Regions from separate parts of the Xenorhabdus doucetiae genome, predicted to be linked through region 2. Evidence: predicted binding sites of a transcription regulator. Region 2 holds the regulator's gene; each other region holds the start of a gene.
What was found. The regulator PurR, encoded in region 2, represses purine synthesis genes. The targets are predictions, from matches to a motif close to CANGCAAACGTTTGCNTG.

Region 1 (5,850 bases), 660 kb from region 2:
TTCAAAATAGTAGATCACTTGAAGGGAACTCAGTCCGATTTTCGCGATCTGATTAATCGCCAAATCAAAACAAATCCCAAAATGGACTGAGTCATGCCAATCATAACATCAATACCCCGAAATGAACGACGTCAAATGAAAAAAGCTATCCAGAAAACCCGGGATAAGAACTATGCACGTCGCCTCACCGCGCTCTTGATGTTGCATGAAGGGAGTACGGTTTCTCACGTTTCCAGAACGCTTCACTGTTCACGTTCTTCAGTTAATCGTTGGGTAAATTGGTTAACATTATACGGGTTGGAAGGGCTTAAAAGCCTCCCTGCGGGAAGGCCTGCCATCTGGAATTTAGCCCCGCTTCTCTCCGTCATTTCTTTCTTATTACAGCACTCTCCACAACATCTTGGCTATCTCCGTTCACGATGGAGCCTTGAACTGATTACACTTAAAATCAATGAGATACTGAATATATCGCTCTCTCAAAGTACACTCTATCGCTACTTTTGTCGGGCGGGCATCGTTTGGCGAAGGGCGGCGCCAACCTTAAAATTACCTGACCCTGAGTATGATGAAAAAATGGCCAAAATCAGCGAGGCGTTATCCAATGCCTCAGGGAAACATCCTGTCTTATATGAGGATGAAGTGGACATCAACCTTAACCCGAAAATCGGTGCAGACTGGTGCTTCAAAGGACAGCAAAAGCGTGTTGTTACCCCCGGAAAGAACCAAAAACACTACCTTGCGGGTTGCCTCAATGCGAAAACGAAAGAAATCACGTATGTCGGTGGCTTGAGAAAGAACTCAGATTTATTTATCAAATTGTTAGATGAAATTAATCATCAATATACCAGTGCCAAGACAATCACGTTAATTTTAGATAACTATTGCATTCATAAGAGCCGGAAGGTCAGGGTTTGGCTGGCAAAAAATCCCCAATTTAACCTTCTCTTTTTACAGTCCTATTCCCCGTGGTTGAATAAAATTGAACGTCTATGGCAATCCTTGCATGAAACCGTGACACGAAACCACTGCTGCCAATTTATGTGGCAGTTGCTTCACCATGTCAAAATCTTCATGGAAACCGCTTCCTTACAACAGCAGAAACCGGGGATGAGAAAAATGGGTGTATCACAATTATGAAAACCTATTTACTGAAAAGAAAATGTGTAAACTTGATGGAAAATTGACGGCTGAGGAAGAGAATTCACTTAATCCAAATGTTTCTGCTTATATCTATACCAATAGCCTGAAACCAGTAATTATGAAAGGTTATGAAATTTCTGCTAATTATGATGCAGGCGTGTTCTATAGTACATTGGCATATAGCCAGCAAAAAACACAGCAACCGACATCAATAGCAACATATTATTTTGGAGGAAGTCCGGAATCTCAATTACCAGAACGTTATCTGACATTAGATACAGGAGTTCGTTTTTTGGATGAAAAACTTCGGATAGGAACCATTATAAAATATACAGGGCAATCTTATCATCAAAGTCCTGAAGATGAGCGGGATGAAGATAATAAAATCGTAATGCAAAAATCAGACAAAATTCCGACAATTATTGATTTGTATACAGATTATCAAATCAATAAAAATATTTTGGTTAAATTTTCAATTCAAAATTTAACCAATAGAAGCTATGCTGATGCACTGAACCGTATGAATTCATCGCCAATCATGGCTCAACAGGATTCTAAAACGCAAACCGCTCGTGGCCGAACCTACGTGATGGGAGCAGAAATTCGTTTCTAATATTTTCTTAAAGTTTAAATGAGTACATAAAAATAGCGGTGAAGTTTCACCGCTATTTTGCTAAATCTATTTTATTTTTATCTTGATATTTTGGATTTTTATTTGGTAACTTAGATACTCTGCAATCTGGTTTTTAGTATAATATAAACTTTATTTATAATAGATTATATAAAATAGATATGTTGGGTTATTTATATTTTTTTATTCTATATTTCTTTGCTGAATAATAGTTAATATTTCTTTAAAACCTGAAATTGCTATATCTATGATATTTTTTATTTCTATTTTAATTAATGTATCATCAGGGATAATTCCACTGTCCATTAATAACTGAAATATATCTTTAAGTAATTTTCCTATATTATCAATCCCTTGTAAGAGATCCAAGAATGATTTTTCACTGAGGGCTAAGTTTGTTTTTACATCTGTTAACTCTTTCATGGTTACCTCGCTATGTAATTATTATGTGTGTTATTTTACTGCTAAGGGTGAAATAAAAATATCACTAGTCGGACAGAGGAATTAAAAAAATAATTGAGAAAATTTAACTTAACTGTTGACTGAAAATGATAATAGCTATCCAAGTAAATAGCCACTCCAGAAATTTTACCAGGGTGGTGTTCATTTTTTATCCTTAATAAATAGATCTTCAATAATCTTTTCAATAGCCTCGGCCAATCTGTTTATGACAGTAGTTATAATCTTCACTATGTCAGCAGAAATAACATCAGCATCTCTCAATGTATTTAATAAATCATCGATTGTTGTTGCTATATCGCCAACAAGACTTTCGATATCAGTCCATATTTTTTTATCAAGAGTTTTATTTGGTTCTATGGGGGTTGAGTTTGTCATAATTTCCTCACTACTTAATGTTGTGTGTAATAAAATTTAATATACTAATCCATTTCCATATATTGGGAAAGCTGTCTACTCCTTTAGGAATCTATATTAATAATTGAATAATAAGAAAAATAATCATAAGAATTATTTTAATGATCTGTAAATACTAACATTCTTAAAATACAACCTCCTGATTGATCTATTTTGTTATTTTATATATCCAAAATCTCCATTTTGGATAGTAACTAAAAAATAATTTCATCGATAAACTAAGTATAGAATAAAGATATCATTCATCAACCAGAAAAATAGAAAAAAAGATGGATAGGGGGCTATTTTTAGCATAAACCCCTAATTAACTTCGCATATCCAGACTAATTTAATTTCTTTCTCTTGCTGACTTTTTTCACCTGTGTTACCTGACTCTCAATCCACCCATCCTGCAAGTGTGTTTTCACCTTGTCCCCTGTTTTTACCTGCTTAACCTGTTTCAACAAATTCCCGTCAGATAGCTCGCTGATACTGTAACCGCGACTTAATGTTGCCAGCGGGCTAACCGCCTCCATGCGCGAACAGGAAACGGCAAATTTTTGCCGATAACGCCCTAATTGTCGTTCAATGGCCTGTTTTAAGCGAAAATCAAGCTGCTGAATAGATTGACTGTAATGCTGAATTTCCCGTTCAGGGCGGATTTGCAACAACCGCTGATTCAGCTTCTCATAGGAAATTGACTGCTGTTTTAAACAACGTAATAAGCTATCAACTAATTTTTGGCGTAACTCCGCCAAATAATTCTGCTGACGCGCTAATCGCAAATCAGGGCGTTGCTGCTGGAGACGGTGTTGCAATAGATTAAATACCCGTTGTTTCTGGGCAAAGAAATAATCCATCGCCATTTCAAGGCGTTGTTGCAGGGATTGTATTTGCCGTAATAACTCTATTTGGTTGCGGCTGACCAATTCTGCTGCCGCAGAAGGCGTTGGTGCCCGTAAATCAGCGACAAAATCTGCAATGGTAATATCGGTTTCATGCCCGACAGCGCTAATAATTGGAATACGGCTTTGGAATATGGCTCGTGCAACGCGTTCGTCATTGAAACACCACAAATCCTCCAGTGAACCGCCACCACGCCCGACAATCAGGACATCACACTCTTGTCGCGCATTTGCCAGTTCAATCGCCCGGATAATTTGTAATGGGGCTTCATCACCCTGAACCGCAGTAGGATAAATGACAATAGGTAAGGAAGGATCACGGCGTTGCAAGATGTTCAGAATATCGTGCAGTGCTGCGCCACTGGCGGAAGTAATAACACCGAGCCGTTTTGCCGGCGAGGGCAGGGTTTTTTTGTGAATTTGATCAAATAAACCTTCCGTGGAGAGTTTTTGCTTCAACATTTCAAACTGCTGTTGTAACAAACCCTCTCCGGCAGGCTGGATACTTTCCACAATCAGTTGATAATCACCCCTAGGCTCATACAGGGTAATTTGTGCCCGAACCAAGACCTGCTGCCCGTTTTGCGGGCGAAACGTGGCTCTCAGGTTGTGACTTCGAAACATGGCGGCACGAATTTGTGCTCGTTCATCTTTTAAGGTGAAGTACCAATGCCCTGATGATGGCTGAGAAAAATTGGACATTTCGGCGGATAACCAAATTCTGCCCATTTCCAGCTCTAATAACTGGCGAACAGTTTGATTTAAACGGCTAACAGAAAAAATTCCGCTATGAGTTGGTCGTGACATGTGAGCTAGATCAAATTTTAAAACAAGGACTTAATTAACCGATATTAGTCTCATCGGCTGACTAAGCAAGAATTTTTTTCAAAAAATGCTGGAGGCAACCGGTTTCGGCCTGTATAATGCCGCGGCAATATTTTATCCCTCTTATTGCTCCATAGCCTGGTGAGATATTGCCCATGTTACGAATTAGAAAAGAAGCATTAACTTTTGACGATGTATTGTTGGTTCCCGCCCACTCCACAGTCTTGCCTAACACAGCAGATTTGTCCACCCAATTAACTTCCACCATTCGCCTGAACGTGCCCATGCTGTCTGCGGCCATGGATACCGTGACGGAATCTTCATTGGCAATCGCACTGGCACAGGAAGGGGGCATTGGCTTCATTCACAAAAATATGTCCATTGAGCGTCAGGCGGAAGAAGTCAGTCGTGTGAAGAAACATGAAAGCGGCGTGGTGACCGATCCCGTTACTGTCACGCCACAAACGACGCTGCGTGAAGTCCAGGAACTGGCTGAACGTAATGGCTTTGCGGGTTATCCGGTGGTAACCGGAGCGAACGAGTTGGTGGGGATCATTACCGGCCGTGATGTCCGTTTTGTGACTGATCTGGATCAGCCCGTAACCGCGGTGATGACGCCGAAAGCACGTTTGGTGACAGTCAAAGAAGGCGAAGCCCGTGAAGTGGTTTTGCAGAAGATGCACGAGCAACGTGTTGAAAAAGCGCTGGTTGTTGATGATGAATTCCACCTGCTTGGCATGATTACGGTGAAAGATTTCCAGAAAGCGGAACGTAAGCCGAATGCATGTAAAGACGAACAAGGCCGCCTGCGTGTTGGTGCGGCGGTGGGTGCCGGTGCTGGCAACGAAGAACGCATTGATGCCTTGGTGGCTGCGGGTGTAGACGTACTGCTGATTGACTCTTCCCACGGTCATTCTGAAGGGGTGTTGCAGCGTATTCGTGAAACTCGCATTAAATATCCGGATTTGCAAATCATCGGCGGTAACGTCGCGACGGGTGAAGGTGCCAAAGCGCTGGTGGAAGCGGGTGTAAACGCAGTGAAAGTGGGTATCGGCCCAGGTTCTATTTGTACAACCCGTATTGTTACCGGTGTGGGTGTTCCTCAAATCACCGCCATTGCAGACGCAGTTGAAGCGCTGGAAGGGACTGGCATTCCGGTTATTGCAGACGGTGGTATTCGCTTCTCTGGTGATATCGCTAAAGCGATTGCAGCAGGTGCAGCCTGTGTGATGGTGGGTTCTATGTTGGCAGGGACAGAAGAATCTCCGGGTGAAATTGAACTCTACCAAGGCCGTTCGTTCAAATCTTACCGCGGCATGGGTTCTCTGGGCGCGATGTCCAAAGGCTCTTCTGACCGTTATTTCCAGACTGATAATGCGGCTGACAAACTAGTGCCGGAAGGTATCGAAGGTCGTGTGGCTTACAAAGGCCTGTTGAAAAACATCGTTCACCAACAGATGGGCGGCCTGCGTTCCTGTATGGGGCTGACCGGTT
Region 2 (5,850 bases):
AAACCCGCCCTTAAAGCAAGTGATGTTACAAATTCTTCTTTTCTATCCTGATCAGATCAAGCAGAGACTTGCCAGAAAAACAATCATGATTAATGCACTACCGGCAGCCAATAATCCCAATTTCAGATCTGTGTCCATAGAACATCCTCAATGTGAAAATTAAGAGACCTCAACACGATAAATTTTTAAGTACAAGTTTTGAGCGGTTACTCACCGTATCATTTAAAAAACCATACCCAATATTTAGTCCATACTCTTTATAACATCGATTATTACTTTCACTTTTGAGCTAGATCAGACAAAATTCAAGGTTTATCGCTGACTTATTGCCAACTATCACTCTATATAAATATATTGGCAAACGATTAACAAATAGCTATACCCGATAGATTTCAAAATTGAAAGATGAAAGGTATACCAATTAGACCAAAAGGTCAGGAGTCCTTTTTATCATGGCAACGATTAAAGATGTGGCCAAACGCGCTGGTGTTTCGACCACAACCGTATCGCATGTTATCAATAAAACCCGTTTCGTCGCCGAAGATACAAAGGCTGCGGTTTGGGCTGCGATTAAGGAACTGAATTATTCTCCCAGTGCCGTTGCCCGCAGCTTGAAAGTTAACCACACCAAATCCATCGGATTACTGGCAACCTCAAGTGAAGCACCGTATTTTGCTGAGATCATAGAATCGGTTGAGAATAGCTGCTATAGCAAAGGTTATACACTGATCTTATGTAATTCCCATAATAACCTTGATAAACAGAAAGCGTACCTCGCGATGCTGGCGCAAAAACGTGTAGACGGTTTGCTGGTAATGTGTTCAGAATACCCTGAACAGCTTTTAGGTATGCTGGAAGACTACCGTAATATTCCTATGGTGGTCATGGATTGGGGAGAATCCAGAGGGGATTTTACCGATGCAATTATTGATAATGCTTTTCATGGCGGTTACTTAGCGGGTCGTTATCTCATTGAGCGCGGTCATCGTGATATTGCATCTATTCCTGGGCCATTAGCAAGAAATACCGGCGGAGGACGCCATCAAGGTTTTCTCAAGGCGCTGAAAGAAGCCAACATCACCATTCGGGATGAGTGGATGGTACAAGGTGATTTTGAACCTGAGTCCGGTTATCAAGCCATGTATAAGATCCTGAATCAGAAACATCGCCCAACCGCTGTTTTTTGCGGTGGGGACGTCATGGCAATGGGGGCAATCTGTGCAGCCGATGAGTTAGGACTACGTGTTCCACAAGACATTTCAATCATCGGTTATGACAATATTCGCAATGCCCGCTATTTCACACCAGCATTGACAACCATCCACCAACCCAAAGAACGTTTAGGGCAGATGGCTTTTGCAATGCTATTGGACAGAATCATCAATAAACGTGAGGATGTACAAACTATCGAAGTCCACCCACGCCTTGTCGAACGGCGCTCGGTTGCGGATGGACCTTTTATCGATTATCGCCGCTGACAGTTAATTTTCTTGCAGCCATTCAGCATTAAGTGTTTCGCTATCTCCCAGATAATCAAGTAACCAACTTAATGCGGGTGAATGGCTCTTTTGCGACCATGTCAGGCAGCATGGGCTGTCAGGCAAGGGTTGCTCGAGTTCGAGTGCCATCAGCTTGCCTTTACGGATCAGCGGTAATGCAAGGTGCTTGGGCACCATGCCGACACATAATCCATCCATCAGGCAACTTAACCCAACATTCCAATCAGGAACAATCAACCTTCGTTGATTATCCAAAGCCCATGTATCACGCTTAGGCAAGCTGCGTGAAGTATCTTCGAGACATAAACTGGGATAAGGCCGCATCTGATCATCATTCAATTTCCCCGATATCACTGCCAGTTCATGTTCAGGGCTGGCGACACATAACCACGGAATAAATCCCATATCCCTGAAACTATATCGCTCACCAACGGGGGAAGCCCGTGTTGCACCAATGGCAACGTCCACCCGTCCATCCACCAAAGCATCCCATACGCCATTGAAAACTTCAGGATAGATAAATAATTCAATATCGGGGAAATGACGATAAAAATCCAAAATTAACCGAAGCGTTCGCTCTGGTTTTACCACCTGATCAACCGCAATACTGAATTGCCCACGCCAGCCATTGGCAACTTGTTGACACTGGTGCCGAGTGTGATTCATTTTTTTGATAACAGAACGCGCTTCCTTGACAAAAATAGCCCCTGCTTCCGTTAAATCGACATCTCGGTGACGACGTTCAAATAAAGGTACTGCCAGCCACTCTTCAAGCTGTTTTACCGTATAGCTGACAGCAGAAGGCACACGGTGAAGTTCTGATGCAGCCGCACTGAAACTTCCTGTTCTGGCAACGGCATCAACGACTTCCAGAGAGTATTCAGACCACATATATCTTCCTTTCAATTTTTTTCACAGCATGGTGCAAATATTACCGTTTCACAAGTAAAAATCATGCTATATAAAATAAGCCCAATATTTCCTTATCAACCACCACACCAAGTTATTAACACAATGACAACAAATAAAAACGCCATTCCATTCATGTTTTATCTCGCAGGCCTAAGCATGCTAGGCTACTTGGCCATCGACATGTATCTGCCCGCTTTTGATGCAATGAAAGCAGAATTAGGGACATCAACAAATGTCATCGGTGCGAGCCTCAGCATTTTTCTTGCCGGGTTTGCTTTTGCCCAACTTTTATGGGGACAATTGTCTGACCGTTTAGGCAGAAAACCTGTTCTTATTATCGGACTATCCCTGTTTTCCATTAGCTGTTTAGGTATGCTCTGGATCACTGATCCTGTTCAGTTACTGGTATTGAGGTTTATGCAAGCAGTGGGAGTGTGTTCCGCTGCGGTGACCTGGCAGGCTTTAGTCGTTGATAGATATGACGCAGAACGCACGAAACGTGTTTTTGCCATGATCATGCCTTTGGTTGCCCTTTCCCCTGCCCTTGCGCCTTTGTTGGGGGCATGGTTGTTGACACATAGTGGCTGGAGAATCATTTTCCTTGTCCTCATGATCGTGACAATATTGCTGTTAATACCTACATTTTTTCTAACTAACACACGTACTCATACCGAAACCAATGCCGATAAAAAGCCGGTTTCTTTCTTTACGCTACTCACTTCCCCTGTTTTCAACGGAAATGTATTAATCTATGCCTCTTGCAGTGCAGGTTTTTTTGCCTGGCTAACGGGTTCACCAACGATTTTGAAAAATATGGGTTATGATCCTACTGATATTGGCTTAAGTTATATTCCCCAAACGCTGGCATTTATGATTGGTGGATATGGTTGCCGTATCTTATTGGAAAAAGTGAAAAGCGAAACCGTATTTCCCTTCCTGTTGGTGGGTTATGCAGTCAGCATGATCGCCATTTATTTGATTTCGCTATTGAGTGAACCTTCATTTATCGCCATTCTTATTCCTTTTTGTGTGATGGCAGCAATGAATGGTGCATCCTACCCAATTGCAGTCGCCAATGCTCTGGCTGTTTATCCTCAAGACAGCGGTAAAGCGGCTGCATTGCAAAATGCACTGCAACTGGGTCTCTGTTTTGTCGCGAGTATGATTGTCTCCGTATTTATGGAATCACCTCTCTTATCGACGACCACGGTCATGGTACTTACTACTGTTCCAATGGCTGTTGGTTATTGGCTGCAAAAACAGGGGATTAAAAAAAGCCACTAAACATAAATTCAATAATTTCCCCAAAAAATAATAATTAAGAACATTATTATCTAAAGGTTGCATCATGCTGTGACCTTTAGATGATTGTTTAAATACCATTTCACTCATATACTCATACAGATTCATTATTCTAAGAATGCGAGGTTTGAGGTGTCTTTTGGAGCATTGAAGTGCTGTTTAATTTCAGGATAAATAAGCAATATGTGCTTACAGTATTATTTTCTAATAAACCTTTAAGGTTTTACATAAAAAACAGTTATAAAGTGACACCTCAAAATTCCATCACACAAATGTTGGAGAGTATATGAGTTCATCTTTTGTTGAAGGTAAAAAAACAATAACGGATCCTTGGTATAGGATCGCCCATGAATTGCTTCAGGAAACTGATATTGAGATCAATGGCAAGCGCCCTTTCGATATACGCATTAAAAACCCTGATTTCTATAAGCGTGTACTGAAAGAAGGTTCCTTGGGTTTGGGTGAGAGTTATATGGATGGCTGGTGGGAATGTGATCGCCTTGATATTTTCTTTTATAAAGTATTACAGGCTGGTTTAGAACATCGTATTCCTAAAAATGTCAAAGATATCTTCAAGATAATTATCTCTCGTATATTTAATTTACAATCTCCCAAACGTGCCTGGATTGTCGGTAAGGAACATTATAATTTAGGCAATGACCTTTTTACCCGGATGCTTGATCCTCATATGCAATATTCTTGCGGTTATTGGAAAGATGCCAATACGCTGGAAGAAGCACAAACCCATAAACTCCGCCTGATTTGCGAAAAACTACAACTTTCTCCGGGCATGACTTTATTGGATATCGGTTGTGGCTGGGGAGGTTTGGCAGCTTATGCGGCGGAAAACTACGGGGTATCTGTCACAGGGGTAACGATTTCAGCCGAGCAACAAAAATACGCGCAGGAACGATGTCAAGATCTCAATGTAAAAATTATCCTTGAAGATTACCGAAACCTTAACCTTCAGTTTGATCGCGTGGTATCCGTCGGCATGTTTGAGCACGTTGGCCCGAAAAATTATGACAATTATTTCAATATCGTGAAAAAGAACCTGAAACCTGATGGCCTGTTCCTGCTCCATACTATCGGCTCTAATATTGATAAATCAGGTTCTGATGCCTGGATCAGTAAATATATCTTCCCCAATGGCTGTTTACCGTCGATAACCAAAATCGCTAAAGCAACCAATGGAAAGTTTGTTATGGAAGATTGGCACAACTTTGGGGCGGACTATGACAGAACCCTGATGGCATGGTATGAGCGATTTACTGCCAGTTGGCACGAAATAGAGCATAACTATAGCCCGCGCTTCAAACGAATGTTCAGTTATTACCTGAATGCTTGTGCAGGTGCATTCCGGGCAAGGGATATTCAGTTATGGCAGGTAGTATTTAGTCCGCAAGGCATTGAAAAAGGATTGAGAGTACCTAGATAATGCCCTCCACAATGAAATTGGCAAAGCTACGGAAATAGTATTTCTGTAGCTTGCTTATTTTTATCGAGTTTTATTGAATAGCGTTATTGCAAAACCTATACTCATCGTACTTCAAGCTGCAACTTGCAGTTTATAGGGTATATAACACAATCCAGAAATATTTCTTATTGTCCTTCAGTTTGTAACAATAATTTTTCTTGCTCTTTCTGAGCCAGAACTCGTTCAACAGTATCGACAATCGCTTGAGTTTGTGGATCAATTTCAATATTAATTTTTTCTCCCAAACGCTTTTTACCCAGTGTTGTGCGCGCTAATGTTTCTGGAATTAAATGAACACAGAATCGATTATTGACAACATCGCCAATGGTCAGGCTAATCCCGTCAATACCAATAAACCCTTTGTGCAGGATATATTTCATCAATTGTTTGTCATGAATGCGAAACCATATTTCATGGTTATTTTCAGAAGTGAAGATCTTGGCAATTTCCGCGGTTGTAATAACATGACCGGACATCAAATGCCCACCAATTTCATCACCAAATTTAGCCGCCCTTTCCAGATTGACTAAATCACCTACCCTAAGTTCGCCGAGATTGGTCAGGCGCAATGTTTCTTTCATTAAATCAAAACTGATTAAATCACCATCGATCTTAGTCACAGTCAGACAGCAACCGTTGTGGGAAACAGAAGCCCCCGTT
Region 3 (5,850 bases), 1.1 Mb from region 2:
ACGCTGTACAGAAGCAAAATCCAAATCAGCATCAGACTGCCCCGATGTCATCGAAGAGGCCGCGCCACCACCCAAACCGATATTCATGCTCGGCCCGCCCAACACAATTAATTTTGCGCCGACCGGAATATCCCCTTTCTGCACATGCTCTGCACGGATATTCCCGATCCCGCCGGCCAGCATGATAGGTTTGTGATAACCACGCAGTTCTGTGCCGTTATGGGAACTGACTTTTTCCTCATAGGTTCTGAAATACCCCAGCAAGGCCGGACGCCCAAATTCATTATTGAACGCCGCGCCACCCAATGGGCCTTCCAGCATGATATCCAGGGCACTGACGATGCGATCCGGCTTGCCGAAATCTTCTTCCCACGGTTGTTCAAACCCAGGAATTCTCAAGTTTGAAACCGAAAAACCGACCAGCCCGGCTTTGGGCTTGGCGCCCCGCCCGGTTGCGCCTTCATCACGAATTTCACCGCCTGAGCCAGTCGCTGCCCCCGGCCAAGGCGAAATCGCGGTTGGGTGGTTATGCGTTTCCACTTTCATCAAGATATGGGCTGGCTCTTGGTGATAGTCATAAGCGCCGGTCTTGGCATCAGGAAAAAAGCGGCCAACATGAGAGCCTTCCATCACCGCCGCGTTATCTTTATAAGCCGAGAGCACATAATCCGGCGTCTGTTCAAAGGTGTTTTTGATCATCTTGAACAAAGACTTGGGTTGATCCTGACCATCAATAACCCAATCTGCATTGAAAATCTTGTGGCGACAATGCTCAGAATTGGCCTGAGCAAACATATACAGCTCCACATCCGTGGGATTGCGCCCCAGCGTCTGAAAGGCATTCATCAGATAATCAATTTCATCCGCTGCCAGCGCCAATCCCAATTCAATATTGGCCGATTCCAGTGCTGCCCGTCCCGATTGCAAGACATCAATCTGTTTCAGCGGCGCAGGTTGCTGGTGAGAAAATAGCACTTCGGCTTGTTCAAACTGAGTGAACACACTTTCCATCATGCGGTCATGCAATAACACCGACAACGTTTGCCATTGCTCCGCATCCATTTCCGTCCCCTGAATATAATAGGCAATGCCCCTTTCCAGACGGACAATCTGGTTCAACCCACAATTGTGGGCAATGTCTGTCGCTTTCGACGACCAGGGGGATATCGTACCCGGACGAGGTGTGACTAATATAAGTTGTCCTTTAGGCTCCAATTCGGCCAGAGAGGGTCCATATTTTAATAGCTGATTTAATTTCTCTCGCTCATCTTCCGTGATTGGGGTACTCACTTCTGCAAAATGGACATATTCTGCATAAATGTCGGTAACCGGGAGATGATGATCTTGACACTGGGACAGGAGCTTAGTGATACGAAATGCCGATAAAGCGGGTGAGCCACGCAGAATTTCCATAATAATAGGTTCTCTCATCTTAGACGCAAAGCCTGACTGATGCCTCAGGGGAAACTGCACGCATTATAGAGCAATGTTTCCTTTGACGAAACCGTTTGCGTGGTTATTTATCAAGCCAACAATACGCGTAATAAAATGCCAAAATTGATTTAATAGGGTTGCACATCCCCACTTTGTTACGCAAAATTCTCGATTACTGGAAATTTAACCATGCTATTATCTTGCATTTCATACGAACGCCGATCGTTCTGGAAAGAGATAACTGTTTGAATAATATTAAGATAAATTATTTTGTTATCGTCATTATCGCGCTCCTCTCTGCCGCCATCATTGGCCTCAATATCAATTGGCCCAATAAACAGCAGGAGCAGATAAATAAAATTCTGGCACGGGGAGAGCTACGGGTGAGTACCATCAGCTCTCCTCTCATCTCTTTTAACAGCAAAAATGAACCCACAGGATTCGACTATGAACTAGCCAAGCGATTTGCTGATTATCTGGGTGTAAAACTGGTCATTAAGTTTCGTCCCAACCTGAACCAGCTTTTTGACGATCTGGAAAACGATAAAGCGGATTTCTTGGCTGCCGGGCTTATCTACAATAAAGACAGGCTGGCTCAGACACGCACTGGCCCTGCCTATGCTTCAGTCATACAACAACTGGTTTATCGCAAGGGAGCGACACGCCCGCGTTCGTTTGGCGATTTACAAGGCAAATTGATCGTCACGGCAGGATCGGCTCATGCCAGCGAACTGAAAAGGTGGAAAACGAAGTCTTATCCTGAGTTAACCTGGGAAGAAACGTCACGCGAAAATACCCAACAATTGCTCGAACAACTCGCTGAAGGGAAAATCGACTATACCATCAGCGACTCCATCAGCTTAGCCCTGCAACAGCGTATTCATCCCAATTTGGCGATTGCTTTTGATGTCAGTGAAGAGAGTCCCCTGACCTGGTATTTAAAGCGCAATGACGATTATAGTCTCTCCTCCGCCATGCTCGATTTTTTCAGTATGTTGACGGAAAACGGCACCCTATCGCGGCTACAGGAAAAGTATTTCAGCCATGTCGGTTCTTTCGATTATTTCGATACCCTTTCATTTATTCGCGCTATCAACAAACTCTTGCCAACCTATCAGCCCATTTTTGAAAAATATGCGGGTTCGCTCGATTGGCATTTAGTGGCAGCCATTGCATGGCAGGAATCACACTGGGACCCACAAGCCACTTCCCCCACCGGCGTGCGTGGCCTTATGATGCTCACTCACCCGACAGCCGAATGGGCCGGCATTCATGACAGGCTGGACCCAGAAGAGAGCGTAAAAGGTGGGATGGCTTATTTGCACTACCTGATGGCGCGTTTGCCAGACACCATTCCTGCGGATGAACGCATCTGGTTTGCCCTCGCCGCCTACAACATGGGATATGGGCACCTGCTTGATGCCCGTAAGTTAACCGCGGCGCAAAAAGGGAATCCAGATAGTTGGCTGGATGTTAAAGCGCGCCTTCCCCTGTTAAGCAAGAAAAGGTACTACGCCAGTACAACCTACGGTTATGCCCGTGGCTATGAAGCCTATCGTTACGTTGAAAATATTCGACGTTACGCGTTGAGTCTGGAAGGCTACCTCAAGGCAAAAGCCAACCGCGAGAAAGCAGAAGCCGAAAAAGCGGCAACTGATGCGGCAGAAACTGACGCCAAAGCGCCGGAGAATAAAACGCCGACGCAATCTGAAAAAACGGCTTGAGTTAGGTTTGTTGTTGAGATTTCAACTTTTTCGATGCCTTATGCTGCTCCCTGCGTTGTTTAAAAAAAGCACTCAGCATTGTGGAGCACGCTTGTGCCAGCACACCACCTGTGATTTCAATTTGGTGATTCATGCCCGGATGGCGCAATATATCAATCAATGAACCTGCGGCTCCCGTCTTCATATCACTGGCACCATAGACCAGCCGTTGTATCCGGCTGTGTACCATGGCGCCTGCGCACATGACACAAGGCTCTAACGTGACATACAGTGTCGTATTCAACAGACGATAATTCTGCAATTGGTTCCCGCCCCGCCGTAACGCAATGATTTCGGCATGGGCGGTAGGATCATGGTCAGTGATGGGATGGTTAAATCCTTCGGCAATCACTTTATTATCGGCGACCAATACCGCCCCCACTGGGATCTCACCTTTTGCCTGTGCCTGCATCGCCAACGCGATTGCCCGGCGCATCCAATATTCATCACTAAAATTTTCGGTCACGGTCTCTCTTTCTGCCACTGCCCATTCTCTTGCTTATGAAAATTCTGCCTATTATACCCAATCATCGCAATCTGCGGATTCAACCTGAATCTCATCAAGAAACGCATCAAGAAACCATTTCATACGCGCTGTCCTTTCTTGCGCCATTTTTTGGCCTGATGCTGTTTGAAATCCTGATCCAATTTTAAATAGCTTGGTATAAAAATGATCGACCGTATAAGCCTTATCATCATATTCACGCTGTTTCGCCAACGGATCATGAAAGTCATACATGGAAGACCCCATACGGCCGCCGGTGTAAAAACAACGCCCAACCCCAACCATGCCAATAGAATCCAGCCGATCCGCATCTTGCACGATTTTCGCTTCTAATGTTCTGGGGGTTAAGTCCGCTGAAAAGCTATGCGCTTCAATGGCATGGCAGACGGCACTGATATCTTCCTCACACCATGCCAGATTTTGCAGTATCAAGGCGGCTTTTTCTGCTGCCATGCGCGAGGCGAGATGGCGGTTGGGGGCATTTTTTTCAACATTGACACAATCATGCAGTAGTACAGCGGCGAATACTAACCGCAAGTTGCCAGATTCCGCTTGACAAATTTGTCTGGCATTCCGCCATACCCGGTAAAGGTGGGCAATATCATGGGCACCATCATCACCTTCTATTGCCAGGGGTAAAAGCTGTTGGGCTAAATCGTCAAACGGGGAAAAAGATAACATAACCAAAACCTCTCAATGAATGGAAATATCATCTTAGCAAAAAGAAAAACTTATCAATATCCACTACGGGATTGTTGTCGCCATAAATGCGCGCCGACCAAGGCCTTCCAAGGAGCAAAATCAGCCAGCCATTTTTCTGCCTGTTCTGCGCTGACTTTATCTTCCTGATTGAGTAAATATTGGAGATTACGCCTTACGGCAACATCGCCATGCAGCGAACCATCCAGGTAATTGAACCCCCGTAGCAAGGCATAATTCACGGTCCACATGCCAATACCTTTAATAGCCAGCAGGCTATCCGTCAATAGTTTCACTTTATCTTCGCTCGCGGGAATATTCAGCACCAACTCACCAGAATCAATACGTTGGCAAACCTGCAATAACGCATTGGCTTTCCCGACAGAAAAACCACACTGACGCAGATCATGCTGCGAACATTGCCTTACCTGCTTATTATTCGGGTGACACAATAACCCAGAAGAGTGCGGGATACCCACGGCTTGAATAAAACGCCGCCGAATGGAAATGGCGGCACTTAAACTAATTTGTTGCCCGATAATCGCCCAACTGAGCGCTTCAAAAGGGGTCGCGGATTGATAAATCCGTAATCCGGTTTGTCTGCTGACCAACTCGCCAATAACAGGATGATCTTGATAACAGGATTCGAATATGTCGACCGGTTGTTTTAAACCCAGCATATGGGAAGCCAGCGCCGATAATGCTTCATGTGGCGAAGCACAAACATTATCACCATCAATATCAAGCTGTATTTTCGCCCTGTTCTTTCCTATTGTGATAGTCAACAGCGCGGGATTTTCCTGCCAGATAATGCCTTTTTTAATTTGGTTCTGCTGCACAATTTCAGCAACCCCCAGACCATCCCTTTGATGAAAAGCTAAAAAGTCTCTGGTGTGATAATTATTAGGTAATATAATTTCTGTTAAACAGCTTGTGTTCATTAGGATAGCTCCAGAAACAGATTAGAATTAAGCCAACTATCTAACAGACTTCAAGTTTAGATACAATGGAAAATCAACAAATTTAGTCTACAAATCAACATGATCAATATTATATTTAATTAATTCTTTATTTAATTTTTGAATTTGATATTTTGACGGGCTTAACACTAATAGATAAATACCTATTCCCATCAGTAACGTCATACTTAAGGTAACCAAAAAGAAATCTAAAGCACTGCCGATTGTATTACTCAGTGCATCCGCTTTTAATAAAAAAACCATTAATACGACAAATGACAACGTGAAAAAATAGATTGAAAATAGTTTTTCAAACCAAGAAGTAAGATAATAAGAAGAACTGACTTTGACTTGAACGATGCCCGCATTTAATACCGTGTATGTTTTCAATTTTTTAAGGTTATCTATATATTCCGAACTCAATCCATTTTGTTTCAACCTGATAAATATATCCCTGAACTTATCAGATTTTATTTTGGTGATATCAAAC

Region 1: the regulator PurR is predicted to act here: its motif matches at 4,430-4,447, upstream of guaB (IMP dehydrogenase).
Region 3: the regulator PurR is predicted to act here: its motif matches at 1,498-1,515, upstream of purL (phosphoribosylformylglycinamidine synthase).

What each region holds. Positions count from the first base shown of each region.
Region 1 is NZ_FO704550.1:2,531,131-2,536,980, reverse strand. It holds gene XDD1_RS11055 (IS630 family transposase) at 94-1,137, shown strand; gene XDD1_RS11050 (TonB-dependent receptor domain-containing protein) at 1,160-1,753, shown strand; gene XDD1_RS11045 (hypothetical protein) at 1,955-2,194, opposite strand; gene XDD1_RS11040 (hypothetical protein) at 2,375-2,608, opposite strand; gene xseA (exodeoxyribonuclease VII large subunit) at 2,971-4,338, opposite strand; gene guaB (IMP dehydrogenase) at 4,512-5,850, shown strand, end outside.
Region 2 is NZ_FO704550.1:1,872,134-1,877,983, reverse strand. It holds gene purR (HTH-type transcriptional repressor PurR) at 453-1,478, shown strand; gene punR (DNA-binding transcriptional activator PunR) at 1,482-2,390, opposite strand; gene punC (purine nucleoside transporter PunC) at 2,544-3,695, shown strand; gene cfa (cyclopropane fatty acyl phospholipid synthase) at 4,000-5,151, shown strand; gene XDD1_RS08570 (riboflavin synthase) at 5,316-5,850, opposite strand, start outside.
Region 3 is NZ_FO704550.1:3,012,668-3,018,517, forward strand. It holds gene purL (phosphoribosylformylglycinamidine synthase) at 1-1,413, opposite strand, end outside; gene mltF (membrane-bound lytic murein transglycosylase MltF) at 1,680-3,158, shown strand; gene tadA (tRNA adenosine(34) deaminase TadA) at 3,160-3,633, opposite strand; gene XDD1_RS12980 (HD domain-containing protein) at 3,715-4,383, opposite strand; gene XDD1_RS12985 (DNA-3-methyladenine glycosylase family protein) at 4,437-5,342, opposite strand; gene XDD1_RS12990 (hypothetical protein) at 5,430-5,850, opposite strand, start outside.